2 regions of the Pseudarthrobacter niigatensis genome follow, and region 2 is predicted to be linked to the other one. Evidence: riboswitches for the same ligand, from Rfam matches in the RefSeq annotation. Region 2 holds a riboswitch; the other holds the start of a gene.
What was found. Region 2 has a riboswitch for glycine ahead of J2T23_RS19155 (methylenetetrahydrofolate reductase). Riboswitches for the same ligand answer to the same signal wherever they lie in the genome.
Positions count from the first base shown of each region.

Region 1: linked by a shared signal. The riboswitch ahead of gcvP (aminomethyl-transferring glycine dehydrogenase) and the one ahead of J2T23_RS19155 (methylenetetrahydrofolate reductase) in region 2 are both predicted to bind glycine.

Region 1 is NZ_JAUSTB010000009.1:26,970-35,219, forward strand. Features, by position in the region: gene J2T23_RS13665 (APC family permease) at 1-1,149, opposite strand, end outside; gene J2T23_RS13670 (Dps family protein) at 1,371-1,850, shown strand; gene J2T23_RS13675 (MFS transporter) at 1,938-3,494, opposite strand; gene J2T23_RS13680 (TetR/AcrR family transcriptional regulator) at 3,577-4,113, shown strand; glycine riboswitch at 4,205-4,302, shown strand; gene gcvP (aminomethyl-transferring glycine dehydrogenase) at 4,496-7,354, shown strand; gene gcvT (glycine cleavage system aminomethyltransferase GcvT) at 7,367-8,250, shown strand, end outside.
Region 2 is NZ_JAUSTB010000021.1:7,965-16,214, forward strand. Features, by position in the region: gene cycA (D-serine/D-alanine/glycine transporter) at 1-488, shown strand, start outside; gene purU (formyltetrahydrofolate deformylase) at 506-1,411, shown strand; glycine riboswitch at 1,504-1,603, shown strand; gene J2T23_RS19155 (methylenetetrahydrofolate reductase) at 1,757-2,593, shown strand; gene J2T23_RS19160 (hypothetical protein) at 2,716-3,519, shown strand; gene J2T23_RS19165 (LamB/YcsF family protein) at 3,503-4,252, shown strand; gene J2T23_RS19170 (HNH endonuclease signature motif containing protein) at 4,388-5,932, opposite strand; gene J2T23_RS19175 (DUF445 domain-containing protein) at 6,092-7,369, opposite strand; gene J2T23_RS19180 (glycerophosphodiester phosphodiesterase) at 7,503-8,250, shown strand, end outside.

The sequences.
Region 1 (8,250 bases), on a different contig from region 2:
CGCAGACATGACGCCGGCGGCGATGGTGGCGAAGCCCGGCGTGGAGAACTTGCTGCTGATGCGGCTGAAGGGTGCCGGCAGCGCGCCGTAGTGTGCCATGGCCAGCAGGCTGCGCGAGGGCGACATGAAGGTTGACTGCAGGGACGCGGCGGAGCTGGACAGCACGGCCAGGGACATCAGGATGGCGAATGGGCCCATGATGGGGGAGGCCAGCGCCGTGAAGATGTTCTCGTGGTTCTCGGCGTTGTTCAACCCGTTCCCGGTATCGCCGACGCCGGCGAACATCATGGTGGCGATGCTGACCAGCAGGTAGATGGCAAGGACGATGACGGCGGTCAGGGTACCGGCCACGCCGGCGGTCTTCTTGCCGTTGGCTGTTTCCTCGTTGACCGTCAGGCAGACATCCCAGCCCCAGTACACGAAAATTGAGAGGGAGATGCCGGCGGCGATCTGTCCGAACGTCTCGATCTTGGTGACGTCGAACCAGTCCCAGCTGAACGGGATTGCTGTTTCCGAGGTGGACCAGTTGGCGAAGGCCATGGCCACGAACAGGCCCAGCACCAGCAGTTGGAAGCCCACCAGGCTGTATTGCACCAGCTTGGTGGTGTGCAGGCCGCGGTAGCTGACCCAGACGGCCAGCGCCACGAACACGAAGCATGTGATGACGTTGAGCGCCTTGTTGTCCGCCAGGTCTGCCAGTTCGGGGGAACCGGTGAGCTGGGAGAGGAAGAGGTAGAAGAAGTCGACGGCGACGCCGGCCAGGTTGGACAGCACGATGATGTTGGCGGCGAGCAGGCCCCACCCGCCCATCCAGCCGATCCACGGACCGAAGGCCTTGGTCACCCAGGTGAAGGTGGTGCCGCTGTCCGGGGAGTCGGCATTGAGCTCCCGGTAGGCGAGCGAGACCAGGATCATGGGGATGAACCCAATGAGGAAAATGACGGGCAGCTGCAGGCCGGCTTCATTGACGGTGGGTCCCAGTGCGCTGGTGAGGGTGTAGGCGGGGGCAATGGTGGAAATACCCAGGACGACGACGGCCAGGAGCCCGAGCTGGCCGCCCTTGAGTCCCTTGGCGCTGACGCCGTCCGCGGAGGGCGCGTGCGCGTGCGGGCCGGGTTTGGCAGTACTGGTGCGGATTGTCTCTGTCATGGCACCACTTTCTGGAAGGCTGTGAGACGGAGGTCACTATATGAATGGCGTTCATTTAGTATGGGGGTGCCCCGCCTGTGATGCAAGACGCAATATGAATCACATTCGTTTATGACTGGTTTCCGAAATTAGTAAGCTCACTGAGAAATTGCCTTTTGCCCTGCCGCCGCGCCGTTCGGGGCTGGTAGCGTCTGCCGTACTGGACCAATTGAGGAGGATGCATGAAAGCTTCACCGACACTGACCAACAACCTGCAGGCCGTCCTGGCGGACCTGATCGAGCTCCACGTTCAGGGCAAGCAGGCGCACTGGAACATCGTGGGCACCAACTTCCGCGACCTTCACCTGCAGCTTGACGAGATTGTGGACGCTGCCCGCCAGTTCGCCGACGACACCGCCGAGCGCATGCGCGCCCTGCACGCGCTTCCCGACGGCCGCAGCGCCACCGTTGCCGAGACCACCAGCCTGGCCCAGTTCCCGGAAGGGCTGATCAGCACCGCGGATGCCATCGAGCGGATCGTCGCTGCCATGGAGGCAGCCGTGGGCACCATGCGCAAGGTCCATGACGAAGTGGATGAGGAAGACCCCACCTCCGCGGACCTCCTGCACGAGTTCATCGCCCGGCTGGAGCAGTTCGCCTGGATGGTGCAGGCGGAAAACATGAAGCCCAGCGCCAAGGTCACCGCGGCCGACTCCAAGTAGCGGGCAGTCCACACGGGCGTCCGGCACCGGCGGATCCCGCCGCGCCGGACGCCTGGCTGTTGTCCGGACAACACTGCGGATGTTCCGCTAAGCCGCTTTGGGCACTTTCCGGAGGACGACGGCGGCGAGCACTGCCGCCGTCGCCATGAGGACCAGCCCAATTGCCGCCGTAACATGCACGCCGGAATCGAAGGCGGCCGCCGCAGCGTCCTTGAGGGCTCCGGCGAGCGGTGCCGGCACCAGGTTGGCTGCGTCCACCGCACCGGCCAGCGTTTCCCTGGCGTTGTGCAGCGAGGTTCCGGGCAGCATGGCCTCCAGCCCCGCCGGCAGCCGGAGGTTCTGCTGGTAGGACGCGGTCAGGATGGAACCCAGCACCGCGGTCCCCAGCAGCGATCCCACCTCGTAGCCCGTCTCGGAAATCGCTGCCGCAGCGCCGGATTTCGCCGGCGGGGCCGAGCCGAGGATGAGGTCGTTCGAGATGGTTTCCGCCGTGCCTACGCCCAGCGCCAGGACCAGCAATGCTGCCAGCAGCAGGGGCGGGCCCCCGCCGTCGTTTCCGAACGCCACCATGCTGTAGCCGACGGCGCTGAAGGACAGGCCCGCGGCCACGACGTACCCCGGACGGACCTTCCGGACCAGCGGGACCACCACCAGCCCTGCCGTCACTGTGGCTGCCAGGGCCGGGAGCATGGCAATGCCCGCCGCCGACGGTGTCATCCCCTCCAGGAGTTGGAGGTGCTGGGCAAGGAAAAGGATGAACCCGTTGAAGGAAAACAGGGCCAAAACGTTGGCGCTGATGGCCATGCTGAACACCCTGTTGCGGAACAGTGACATGTCCAGCAGCGGGTGCTCCAGCCGGTGCTGGCGCCGCACGAACACAATGCCCATGGCCAGGCCGAAGGCGATGCTTCCCAGCCCGGCCGGCCCCGGACCTTCGGTGGCTACCGACTTTATGCCGTAGACCGCGGGCACCATGACCAGCATGGAGAGCAGGACGCTGGGAATATCCGCTCTTCCCGGCGCGGGATCCCTGGACTCCGGAATGAAGGCCGGCCCCAGCGCCAGCAGGGGCAGCATGAGTGGCACGGCCACCAGGAACACGGCACCCCACCAGAAGTGCTCCACCAGCCATCCACCGAGGATGGGGCCCAGGGCGGCGCCGCCGGAGAATCCGGCAGCCCAGATGGCAATGGCCATCCGCCGGCGGTTGGGCTCCGGGAAAATGTTGCGGATCAGCGACAAGGTGGACGGCATCAGCATGGCGCCGAAGAACCCGAGCGCCGCGCGGCCGGCGATCAGCCACTCCGGGGTGGGCGCGAATGCCGTGGCGGCGGACAGCCCTGCGAAGCCCAGGCTGCCGACGACCAGCAGCCGCCGCCGCCCAATCCGGTCGCCGAGGCTTCCCATTGATACCAGCAGCCCTGCCAGGACCAGTGGATAGGCGTCCACGATCCACAGCAGCTGCAGGCCCGTCGGTTCCAGGGCGCGGGCGATGGCGGGCAGGGCGAAGGTCAGGGCGGTATTGTCCACTGCCACCAGCAGCACGGGAAACATCAGCAGCCCCAACGCAAGCCAATCCCGCCACGGTGGCCGCATGGCGGAGCTGTCCCTTTGTACGGAGGCCGGGCTGATGGAGGTCGTCATGTAATAACTGTACCGTCTGGACGGTACAGTTTGAAACCGAAGCATTCCTTCTTCCCTGCCGGTGGAGGGCATGATGGAAGGCATGCCCCGAAAGCCTGTAGCCCGTGATGCGGTCCTTGACGCCTTCGAGTCCCTGCTGATCGAAGTGGGGGAGCGCGCTGCAACCCTCGACGCCGTAGCCCGTAAGGCCGGGGTGTCCAAAGGTGGCCTCCTCTACCACTTTCCCAACAAGGAAGCGCTCATCGCCGTGCTGCTGGACCGCCTTGAGGGGTTGGCCAAGGCGGATGCCGACGCGATGGCTTCGGCCAGCGAAGGTGCCGCCGCGTATTTCATCCGTTCCTCTGTCTGGGCGGATACTCCTCTGGACCGGGTCATTGTGGCCGCCACGCGGCTTGCCGAGGTGGCGCATGAGGAGACCCGCCGCCGGTTCGCCGCCATCCAGCAGCGGTGGCTGGACGAGATTGCTGCGGATGTGGGGCCCGGCCTGGCAAGGGCTGTCCTGTATATGGGTGACGGTTTGTACTTCAATGCCATGCTTTCCGTGGGCCCTGCGCCGGAAGGCGGAGCAGCCGCTGACGTGGAGGAACTCCTGGCCGCGTTGGAACGGCTCCGCAGGTAGTTTTCCATTTGCCGGAGGGCTTCTGGCGTAGGACAATGGAGAGTTGTGAGGGCTGTCACCGGCCGTCATGATCCAACAAATGAATAGCCTTTGATCTGCGGCGGGAGAGTTCTGCCGGAAGTACAGGCAGGCGCCGTAGGAGCAAATCCTCCCCAGGAATCTCGCAGGCCCCTGTACCGCCGCGGCGAGGCACCTCTGGAAAGCAGCAGGCAGTTGTCCGGCCTCCCTTGGGGGGAAGCGGGACGGCTGTTGTGCTCACCGACGGTGCAAGCGGTTCCTGCGCAGGCAGGCAACGCGGAAACTCTCAGGTCCAATACAGAGCGGGGAGGGACCCGAATAGCTGTGGCGTACCCTGCGCCGCCTGAATAAATGGAGTTCCTTCGTGTCGGTTACCCCAGCCTCCACCACCTTCGTAGACCGCCACATTGGCGCACGCCGCCAGGACGACGTCGACACCATGCTCAAAGCCGTGGGCTACGGCACGGTCGATTCCCTGGTGGACACGGCCGTGCCCAAGGTCATCCGCCAGGACACTGCCCTCCGCCTGCAGGATGCCCTCAGCGAGGTTGAGGTGCTTGCTGAATTGCGCCGGCTGGCCGCCAAGAACAAGACCGCGGTCCAGATGATTGGCCAGGGCTACTACGACACCATCACCCCTGCCGTGATCCGCCGGAACATCCTCGAGGCCCCGGCCTGGTACACCGCCTACACCCCGTACCAGCCCGAAATTTCCCAGGGCCGGCTTGAGGCACTCCTGAACTTCCAGACCATGGTCCAGGACCTGGTGGGCCTGCCCATCGCCAACGCCTCCCTGCTGGATGAAGCCACCGCCGTGGCCGAAGCGGTGCTGCTCATGCGCCGCGCCAACAAGACCAAAGACGCCCACGACGGCAAGACCGTCCTGGACGCCGACGTCCTGCCCCAGACCATTGCCATCGTCAAGGGCCGCGCCGAGGCGCTCGGCTTCGAGGTTGAGGTTGCCGACCTGTCCAAGGGCCTCCCTGAAGGTGCGATCAACGGGATCGTGCTCCAGCAGCCCGGCGCCTCAGGCCGGGTCTGGGATCAGTCCGCCACCATTGCGGCGGCGAAGGACCGCGGTGCGCTGGTTACCGTGGCCGCCGACCTGCTGGCCCTGACCCTGATAACGCCTCCGGGCGAGCAGGGCGCCGACATCGCCGTCGGCTCCACGCAGCGTTTCGGGGTGCCGCTGTTCTTCGGCGGGCCGCACGCCGCCTACATGGCCGTTCGCAAGGGCATGGAGCGTTCGCTGCCCGGCCGCCTGGTGGGCGTGTCCAAGGATGACTCAGGGATGCCCGCGTACCGCCTCGCGCTGCAGACGCGCGAGCAGCACATCCGCCGCGAAAAGGCCACGTCCAACATCTGCACCGCGCAGGCCCTCCTGGCCATCGTCTCCTCCATGTACGCCGTCTACCACGGCCCCGACGGGCTGAAGGCGATCGCGGAAACCGCCCACGGCCACGCGCGAACACTGGCGGCCTCGCTGGCGGGTGCCGGCGTGGAGGTGCTGCACACGAGCTTTTTCGACACCCTGACGGTCCGGGTCCCGGGACGCGCTGCCGCGATTGTCGCCGCCGCCGAAGCACGCGGGATCAACCTGCGTCCCGTCGACGCCGACACCGTGGGCATTTCCCTGGATGAAACCACGACGCCGGCCATCGTCGCCGAGGTTGCCGACGTCTTTGGCGCCACCGTTGCCGGGATCCGCGGCGAGGGCCGGGGCTTTGGGCTGGAGGCCGCCGTGGAGCGTTCCACCGACTACCTGCAGCACCCGGTCTTCAACACGTACCGGTCCGAAACCCAGCTCCTGCGCTACATCCGGAAGCTGTCGGACCGGGACCTGGCGCTGGACCGCACCATGATCCCGCTGGGCTCGTGCACCATGAAGCTGAACGCCACCGCCGAGATGGAAGCCATCTCCTGGCCGGAGTTCGCCTCCATCCACCCCTTCGCCCCGGACTCCCAGACCGAAGGCTGGCGCGAACTCATCGCGGACCTGGAAGCGGACCTGACCACGATCACCGGGTATGACCAGGTGTCCATCCAGCCCAACGCGGGCTCCCAGGGCGAACTGGCCGGGCTGCTGGCTATCCGCGGGTACCACCACTCCCGCGGCGAGCAGCAGCGCAACGTCTGCCTGATCCCGGCCTCGGCCCATGGCACCAACGCTGCCTCCGCCGTCCTGGCCGGCATGAAGGTCGTAGTGGTTGCCACCGCCGCGGACGGCACCATCAATCACGATGACCTGACGGCCAAGATCGAAGCCAATAAGGACGTCCTGTCCTGCATCATGATCACCTACCCGTCCACCCACGGCGTCTATGACGGGGACGTCCGGGAGGTTTGCGACGCCGTGCACGCTGCCGGCGGCCAGGTCTATATCGACGGCGCCAACCTGAACGCCCTGGTGGGCCTGGCCCAGCCCGGCCAGTTCGGCGGGGATGTGTCCCACCTGAACCTGCACAAGACCTTCTGCATCCCGCACGGCGGCGGGGGACCCGGCGTCGGGCCGGTCGCGGCGAAGGCCCACCTGGCACCGTTTATGCCCGGCGACGCGAACAAGGCAGCGCATGAGGAAGGCCACGGGGTAGCCATCTCGGCGTCCCGGTTCGGTTCGGCGGGTGTGCTGCCGATCTCCTGGGCCTACGTGAAGCTCATGGGCGGGGAAGGCCTGACCGAGGCCACCAAGGCAGCATTGCTCGCGGCGAACTACGTTGCCGTGCGCCTGAACGACTACTTCCCGGTCCTCTACACCGGCGAAGGTGGCCTCGTGGCGCATGAATGCATCCTGGACCTGCGCGAACTCACGGCCAGGACCGGCGTCACCGCGGAGGATGTGGCCAAGCGGCTGATCGACTTCGGTTTCCACGCCCCCACCCTGGCGTTCCCCGTAGCGGGCACGCTGATGGTGGAGCCCACCGAGTCCGAGGACCTGGCCGAGATCGACCGCTTCATCGAGGCCATGATCACCATCCGCAGGGAGATCGACCAGGTGGCCAACGGCGACTTTGCCGTGGCGGATTCACCCTTGCGGCGCGCACCCCACACGGCAGCCGCCGTCGTCAGCTCCGACTGGGACCGTGCCTACCCGCGCGAGCAGGCCGCGTTCCCTGCCCACCACAAGCAGGACAAGTACTTCCCGCCGGTGGGCCGGATCGACGGCGCCGCCGGAGACCGGAACCTCATCTGCTCCTGCCCGCCGCTCGAAGAGTTCGAAAACTGACGGACCGGCACCGTGACCGAGAAATACACCGCCCTTTACGACGAACACAAGAAGCTGCGCGCTTCCTTCACCGACTTCGGCGGCTGGCAGATGCCGCTCAAGTACAGCTCCGAACTGGCCGAGCACCACGCCGTCCGCAAAGCTGCGGGCCTGTTCGATCTCTCCCACATGGGCGAAGTCTGGGTCACCGGGCGGCAGGCTGCCGCCTTCCTCGACTTTGCCCTGGTGGGAAAGATCTCCGCCATGGCCGTGGGCAAGGCCAAGTACTCGCTGATCTGCAACGAGGACGGCGGCATCATCGACGACCTCATCACCTACCGCCGTCCCGCCGCTGAAGACGGCACGGACGTCTTCCTGGTGGTGCCCAACGCGGGTAACGCCGCAGTGGTGGCGGCAGCCCTTCAGGAACGCGCCGCAGGGTTTGACGTGCTGGTGGAGGACGCCTCGGCCCGTACATCGCTGATCGCGGTGCAGGGCCCCAAGGCCCAGGAACTCCTGTTGCGCCTGGTCCCGGCCGCACAACACTCCCTGGTGGTGGACCTGAAGTACTACGCCGCCGTGGAGGTTCCGTTCCTGGTGGGCGGGGCCGGCAAGGAACTCCTGCTCGCGCGCACCGGGTACACCGGTGAGGACGGGTTCGAGATCTTCGTGGCCAACGATGACGCCCCGGCACTGTGGCAGGCACTGGCCGCCATCGCCGACGACGGGGAACTGACCCCCGCCGGCCTCGCCTCCCGCGACTCCCTCCGCCTGGAAGCGGGGATGCCGCTGTACGGCAACGAACTGTCGCTGCAGGGTGACCCGTTCGCTGCCGGCCTGGGCCCCGTCGTCGCACTCTCCAAGGAGGGCGACTTCGTTGGCAAGGCCGCGCTGGCAGCAAAGAAGGAAGCCGGCGC
Region 2 (8,250 bases):
ACGCACTGTTCCTCTCCTGCGTGCTGCTGCTGTCCGGCGTCGTCCTCATGTATGCCGGCCAGGACGTGGGCAAGGCCTTCGACATGGTTACCACCGTCTCAGCTGTCTGCTTCGTCTTTGTCTGGTCGATCATCCTGGCCAGCTACATCGCCTTCCGCCGCCGCCGGCCGCACCTGCATGAAGCATCGAAGTTCAAGATGCCCGGCGGTGTTGCCATGGTCTGGGTGGTCTTCGCCTTCTTCGCTTTCGTGATCTGGACCCTCACCACCCAGCCGGACACCCTGCTGGCCCTGCTGGTCACGCCGGTCTGGTTCATCCTGCTGGGCGCCGCATGGTTCGTCCTCCGCCGCCGGCCCGCACACCAGGCCCGATTCGCCGCGTTCCAGGCTGAACTGCAGGCAGACCAGGACTTCACCGACGCCGCATCCGGCCAGGCCGCCCGTCAGGTTGCCGCCGCAGAAGCGGGGGAAGAGCGGGTCAAGCGGTGATCGGCACGGAAGCCCGCATGTCGCAGGGCAGCACGGCCGCGGCCGGGCAGCGCCAGGCCGTGGCTCCGGAAACGGGCAAGGAATTCGTCCTGACATTCCATTGCCCGGATGCGCTCGGCATCGTCCAGGCGGTGGCGGCCTACCTGCTCGAGCAGGAATGCTACATCGTGGACATCAAGCAGTTCGGGGACCGCGCGAGCGGCAGGTTCTTCATGCGGATCCACGTCACCGCCCAGGTAGAGCTGGAACTCGACCACCTCCGGACCGGTTTCGAGCAGGTGGCCCGGGAGTGGCAGATGGACTGGCGCCTCGAACGCCACGGCCGCAAGCAGCCCATCCTGGTCATGGTGTCCAAATACGACCACTGCCTCAACGACCTCCTGTTCCGCGCCCGCAGCGGTGAGTTGCCCGTCCGGATTGCCGCCGTGGTGTCCAACCACCCGGACCTGGAACCCCTTGCCGCGTGGCACGGTGTCCCGTTCCACCACATCCCGGTCACGCCCGATACCAAGGCGGAAGCTGAGGGGCGCCTGCTGGAACTGGTGGACCAGTACGCAGTGGAACTGGTGGTGCTGGCCCGCTACATGCAGGTGCTCAGCGATGAAGCCACTACGCGCCTCAGCGGCAAGGCCATCAACATCCACCACTCGTTCCTGCCCAGCTTCAAGGGCGCAAAGCCGTACCACCAGGCGTACGCACGCGGTGTCAAGACGGTGGGCGCCACTGCCCACTACGTGAACTCGGAGCTGGACGAGGGGCCCATCATTTCGCAGCAGGTCATCGAGGTGGACCACACGTATTCCGCTTCAGACCTGGTCACGGTTGGCCGCGACGCCGAATGCAAGGCGCTCACGAATGCCGTCCGCTGGCACGCTGAAGGGCGGATAGTCCTCTCCGGCAACCGGACGGTCATCCTCCGCTAGTTGCAGGCCCATCCACGCGGCCGGCGCTGCACTCCTCCCAGGCGGAGGGGCAGGCGCCGGCCGCCGTGGCACCACATTTGAATACAGCCTTTCGAGCTGTGGCGGGAGAGTTCTCCCGGCCATCACCGGGCAGGCGCCGTAGGAGCAAATCCTCCCCAGGAATCTCTCAGGCCCATGTACCGTCACGGCGAGGCGACTCTGGAAAGCAGTGCTGCTCCGGCAGTACTCACCGACGGTGCAAGCAGGCCCTGGCTGGGTTTGCGGAATCTCTCAGGTCCAATACAGAGCGGGGAGGGACCCGATCCATGCCGAGCCACCCGTGGCCGGCCAATCCTGGAGTTCCTCATGACGATTCAATCCCTCATGGCACCAGCCGCCGCATCGATCCCCGCGGCAGGACAGGCCTCCGGTTCCGGGGCAGCGCTGCCCGTCCGGATGCAGGTCAATCCCACCGAGGACGTTGCCGCCCTCTTCCAGGCACACGCTCCCGCCGGCACGGCCCTGACGGTGACCTGCCTGCCGCGCCAAGGTGTGGGGCCGACCATCCGGACAGCCATCGAGCTTGCCTACCTCGGCTTCGAGGTTGTCCCGCACCTGGCCGCACGGAGCATCGAAAGCCGTGGGCAGCTGGCCGGTGTGGTCCGGAACTGCCACGATGCCGGGATCACCGAAGTATTCGCCGTCGGCGGTGACGCATGGGAGCCCGCCGGGCCCTATGACAGCAGCCTTCCGCTGCTGGAGGACCTCGCCGAGCTGTCCGGCGGCACCATCCGGGCCGGTGTGGCGGGCTACCCGGAAGGCCATCCCGGCCACAGCGAACTGCATATGCTTGATGCGTTGCTGGAAAAGCAGCATCTGGCCTCATCCGTGGTGACGCAGCTGTGCTTCTCGGCCTCCCGCATCCAGTGGTACGCAGAAATGCTCCGCCGGGAAGGGGTGCGGCTCCCTGTCTGGGCCGGAGTTGCCGGCACCGTTCCACGGGCGCAGCTCATTCGTGCCGCACTGAAAATCGGTGTGGGCCCGTCCCTCAAACTCCTGAATCGCAGGGGCCCGCTTGGCCGCCGCCTGCTCAAGGGCGGCCTCTACTCACCGCAGGCGATCCTTGCGGAGCTGGAGGGCGGCGGGGTGGTGGAGGGGGTGCACCTGTACACGTTCAACAACCTGGCGGGCACCGGCAGCTAGGGACGAGCGGCGGGGAAGAACCAAGTGCCGGCCGGAAAGTTCAGCATGCTTAGTGTTTGTCCACATAGGATGGATAAGCACGGCAGCCCACCCGCTGCAGGTCGATTTGAATGAAGGTGACCATGGCCAGGCGCAGCAATCCCGCAGTACGAATCGCACAGGAAACCGCCCATAACGCAATGTTCGATGCCGAGGGCAAGCCCAAGCCCGGCGTCCACAACATGCTCCTGAAGGCAGTGCAGGTCCAGCGGCCCTTGGTGGTGGCCTATATCCGCCGGCTCCAGAAGAAGCATCCGCGGGCTACCGCAGCGCAGCTCGCAGACATCGCGGAGCGTGACTACCTTAGGGCGGTGGCCGGCGGAGGTGCCTTGGTGGGCGCCACCGCCGTCGTCCCGGGTGTGGGTACCGTCGCGTCGCTGGGACTGTCTGCGGCCGCGACGGTTGGCTTCCTGGAGGCGACAGCCCTCTATGCGACGTCGCTGGCCGAGCTCCACGGCATTCGCCTCACCAACCCGGAGAAAGCCGGCACCATGGTCATGGCCATCATGCTGGGCGAGGAAGGAACCGCCCTGCTGGGAACCCTGAGCGGACAGGCGGCCGGCGGAGCAAAGCCCGCGGACGTCTGGGGAAACGTGCTGTCCAGGTCCTCGATCCCGGGATTCGGCAGCGTCCGGAAGCGGATCCAGAACGCCTTCCTCAAGAACCTGCTCAAGCGGCAGGGCACCGCGCTGTTCGGACGGGCCCTGCCCTTCGGCATAGGGGCGGTTGTGGGCGGAGCCGGTAACCTCGTGATGGGCCGTGCAGTGGCCAAGAACGCCCGGGAGGCGTTCGGACCCATGCCGGACACCATCCCCGGGGAGCTGACCGCGGCTGCCGGGCCTGACAACCTGACCCTGGAAGGCAACATCCTTGGATCTCAACGCTGACGTAGGCCAATCATTCGGTTCCTGGACCACGGGAGGCGATCCGGCGATGTTCCAGCTGGCCACCAGCGCCAACGTCGCGTGCGGCCTCCACGCGGGCGACCCCGTCACCATGCTGGACAGTTGCCGGGCCGCCTACGAACTGGACGTCACCGTGGGTGCGCACCTCGGCTACCGCGATATGGCCGGGTTCGGCCGGCGTTCGCTGGACATGAGCTTTGATGAGCTATTTGGCGACGTGCTGTACCAGTTGGGCGCCCTCGACGGCGTCGCGCATGCCGTGGGTGCCTCGGTGGACTACGTGAAACCACACGGTGCGCTGTATGACACGCTGATCCACGATGCTGAGCAGGCTTCCGCGCTCGTGGCGGCCGTGAATGCCTACGATCCGGGGCTGCCCATCCTTGGATTCCCCGGCTCGGAGCTGTTGAAGCAGGCCAAGGAGGCCGGCCACCCTGTTTTCACCGAGGCCTACGCCGACCGTGCCTACTTTGCAGACGGTACTTTGGTGCCGCATGCCAGGGAAGACGCCGTGTTGAACGACGTCGACACGATCGTTGAGCGGGCCGTGCGGTTGGCAACAAAAGGCGAAGTGGTGGCGGTTGACGGTTCGGTGGTCCGGATCCAGCCGGACTCCCTGCGGCTGCCCGGCGGCAGCCCCGCAGCCTTGGAGGCGGCGGCCCGCATCCGGGCAGGTCTTGAGGCCGCAGGCGTGGAGCTGGAGGCCTTCGCCTAGAAGGCGGAGTTGCGCTTCTCACCCAGCGATTCAGGACCCAACGACTTCTAGCTCAGGCAGTAGGTAATCAAGGACTGCCGACCGTTGGACCAGGGACCCACTGATTACCGACCGTTGTACTGTCCAGGGCTCGCATCATCCCGACGGCACTAATGGCGTCGCGAGGAGTTCGGCCCAGAGTGGATCGTCGGCCGGCAGGTCGTCAAGGTCCACGTACCTGTCGTCGTCGTCGGGTTCCCACCGCGGGAGGTTTTCGAGGCTGGCCTCCAGGCACTGGCATTCACGGGGCACGTCCCATTGCAGCCATGGTGGCAGGCTTTCCGGTGGCCAGTGGGTTGGTTCTGAATCCTGTTCTTCGGGTTTGTAGTGGCGTCCGGTGGGTGAGGTCCAGCCCGGTGGGTCCTTGCTCGTGGCGGGGCCGGGGGTCCATTGGCTGTGATGTTTGAGCCGATGATGCTTGGGACAGAGCTCGGCCAAGTTACTGGTTCCAGTGGTGCCGCCGTGTTCCCACGCTTGGAGGTGGTCTGTTTCGTTGTCGGGGGTCTTGTTGGTGCAGCCGGGGAACGTGCACTGGGCATCGCGCAGCCTGATCCAGCGTTTGATGGACCCGGTAAGCCGGTAGTTTTTGCGGCCTATTTCCAAGGGTGCGCCGTCGCGTGGGTCGACGAGGATCCGGTAGAGGGAGTCCGCCCCGTCGGCGACGAGTTTGCGGGCCATGGACGCCGGGATCGGGCCGAAACCATCCAGCACTGCTGGTTCGTCGGTCACTCCGAGGAGGGCGAACACGGGCACGGTGACCAGGACGTCGGCCCGTGGGGTGGGAATTTCAGCAAGGTCGGTGGCGGTTCCAGCCCCCAGCAACAGGGATGCGGCGATGTCGGGGCGGAGTTGGGTGAGGGTGCGGGGTTCGTTGGGGCCCTGGAGGCCGCGGGCGGTGGCGGTGGTCCGGTTCCAGATGGCGCACGCGGTATCGCCGGGAAGGTAGAGGGAGACCCAGGCCATGCCGTCCCGGTCCGGGGTGTATTCCATCCGCCGGTCAGCCACCCCTTTCGCATGGCGCTTTTGGATCGATTCGGGGTGGTGGCGTTCCCGCCAGGCACGGATCTTGGCTCGGAACCGGGACGGGACCAGTTCACCGGGCGCGGCACCCCGGGCCGGATCGGGTGCGTCGGGGTGGAAGAAATGCGCCACCAAAGCCGCAGCCCCGACAGCGTCAAGGCCTTCGGTTTCGTCCGCGACAATCCGGGCGTGCTGCCACGACATCACGCCCGCGGCCAAGGCGTTCATGACGGGCGGTAGGGAACAGATCCTGCGCGACTGGTCCACGAACGCCCCGGCGGCCGCGGAGCTGATGGTGAGGACCCCGGCGATCTCCTCCACCACCGACATCTGCGCGTAGGTACGGTCCGTGTCGGACGCGTCCGGGGGAGTCATCGCTTGCTGCAGTTCAACGGCACGGGCAGCCCGCCGCGACTTTACCGCGGCCAGCTGCGCTTCGAGCCGGGCCATCACCTCCAAGCCTTCAAGACACAGCTCATACCGCCGCTGCAACACATCCACACCGGCACCAACACTGGCACCGGCTGCCAGGGAAGCGTCCTCCCGCTCCAGCGCATCCAGGGCAGCAACAGAGACGCCAATACCTTCCGATATCGCTGCCCGGTCCGTGCTGATTCCCATACCGACATCATCGCGCGACCCACTGACATTCTGACCGGCTGCCAGTGAGCACCAAAACCGGGCGCCGTCGTCGTACGCATTCCCGCTGCGCAGGCTCCTCCCCGCACCCCGAATATGCGGCGCGAAAAGGAATCTGCGCAGCGAAAGATCCCGAAGGGGCTACCCAAAAATCAGTTGCGCCACCGTGAAGATCGCCAGCCCGGCCAGGGACCCCACCACGGTGCCGTTAATCCGGATGAACTGCAGGTCCTTGCCTACCTGGAGCTCGATCTTCTGCGAGGTTTCCTCGGCATCCCACCGCGCCACGGTGTCCGTGATAACGCCGGCGATGTCCGAACGGTAGGTGCGCACCAAGTACCCGGCGGCGTCACCGATCCATGCGTTGACCTTCCCTGCCAGTTCGGGATCGTCCACGAGCCGTGACCCAAAGTCGCGCACCGCGGCCTTGAACTTGATGGTGAGTTCGCTGTCCGGATCATCCACGGCACCCAGCAGCGCGTTCTTGACCGTGCCCCAGGTCCGGGAAGCGAGCTCGCGCACCTCGGGATCACCCAACACCTGCGCCTTGATGTCCTCCGCGCGGGCAATCATCGCCGGATCGTGCTGCAGGTCCTGGGCGAGGTCGTTCAGGTATTTGTCGATCGACTGGCGCACCTGGTGGCGGGGATCGGCCTGTACCGCGCGCACGAACTTGAGGATCTCGAGGTAGACCTTGTCGCCCACCAGGCCGTCCACGAACTGCGGAACCCAGGTGGGGGAGCGGTCGGACACCAGGCGGGTGACGGTCTCGTGGTTGTCATCCACCCAGTCCGCGGCGCGGTCCACCAGCAGGTCCACCAGTGTGTGGTGGTGCCCGTCGTGGAAGACCCGCTCCGCCAGCCTGCCCACCGGCGGCCCCCACGGCGGAGCGAGGAGATGCTTGCGGACCATGCCCTCAATGACGGCCTGGACGTCGTCGTCATTCAAAACCTTGAACGCGCCACGGATCACCGCGGCACCTTCCTTGGCCACCCGGTCGGCACCACCGGGCGCTGCCAGCCAAACACCTGCCCGGCGGGCAATGTTGACGCTGGCCAGCTTGTCCTGGACCACCTGCTCGGAGAGGAAGTTGGTCTCCACGAACTCGCCCAGGGAGGCGCCGATCTGGTCCTTGCGGCGCGGAATGATGGCGGTGTGCGGAATCTTGATGCCCATGGGGTACTTGAACAGGGCCGTCACAGCGAACCAGTCGGCCAGTGCGCCCACCATGCCGCCCTCAGCCGCCGCTCGCACGTACTGCAGCCACGGATACTCCTTTTGCAGGGCGAACGCGAAGACAAAGATCACGGCCATGGCGATCAGCAGGCTCAGCGCCAGCAACTTCATTTTCCGCAGCGCTGCCGCCTTTTCGGCGTCACCGGCACCAAGCTGGCGGCTTACGACGGCGCCTGCCGCCATAGTGCCCGGCCGCGGCTCCCGCGCTGGTTCGGTGGGTGCTTCCTGCGTGGTTGGCCCAGTAGTTGCCTCAGAGTTCACCTGCATGTGCCAAGCCTAGCCCTGAAGGCGGGGGCCGGTCGGCTACCGTGTGTCCATGACAATTGACGAGTCAGTGCCGCAGCGGCCGCTGGTCTTTGCCCACCGCGGTTCCAGCGGCACGTATGCCGAACACACCCGTGCCGCCTACCTCCAGGCCCTGGCCGACGGCGCGGACGGAGTGGAGTGCGACGTCCACCTGACGCGCGACCAGCACGTGGTCCTGCTCCATGACGCCAACCTGGACCGCACGTCGGACGGCACGGGTCCGGTGGCCGAGCGGACGCTGGAGGAGTTGCGCCAGCTGGACTTCTCGTCCTGGAAAGGCGTCCGGATCCCCGAAACGTTCGGGGCACGCTCCGAACAGCTCCTGACCCTTCCGGAACTGCTGGACATCCTTCGCGGCGCGGGCCGGCCCATGAAACTCGCCATCGAGCTCAAGCATCCCAGCCCGTACCAGCTCAAACTGGAGGACCGGGTCCTGGAGGTGCTCCGCAGCGAGGGCTGGGAACCGCAAAGCTCAACCGTGGACAACGTGGCCGTGACCTTCATGAGCTTCAGCCCGGATTCAGTCCGCCACCTGCTCCTCTCCGTACCGCCGCAATATATTTGCCAGCTGGTGGACGACCTCACCATCCATGAAATCCGTGGCGGCCTGGGGGTTGGGCCGATTACCGGCGGGGCCATCGCGAACCTGATGAAAGCCACCCAGTTGGAGGGCGAACGGATCCTGGACGACTGCGAGGTGGGCATGGCCGGCCCCGGCATCGAATACGTCAGGGAACGCCCTGAGACAGTCCGCCGCT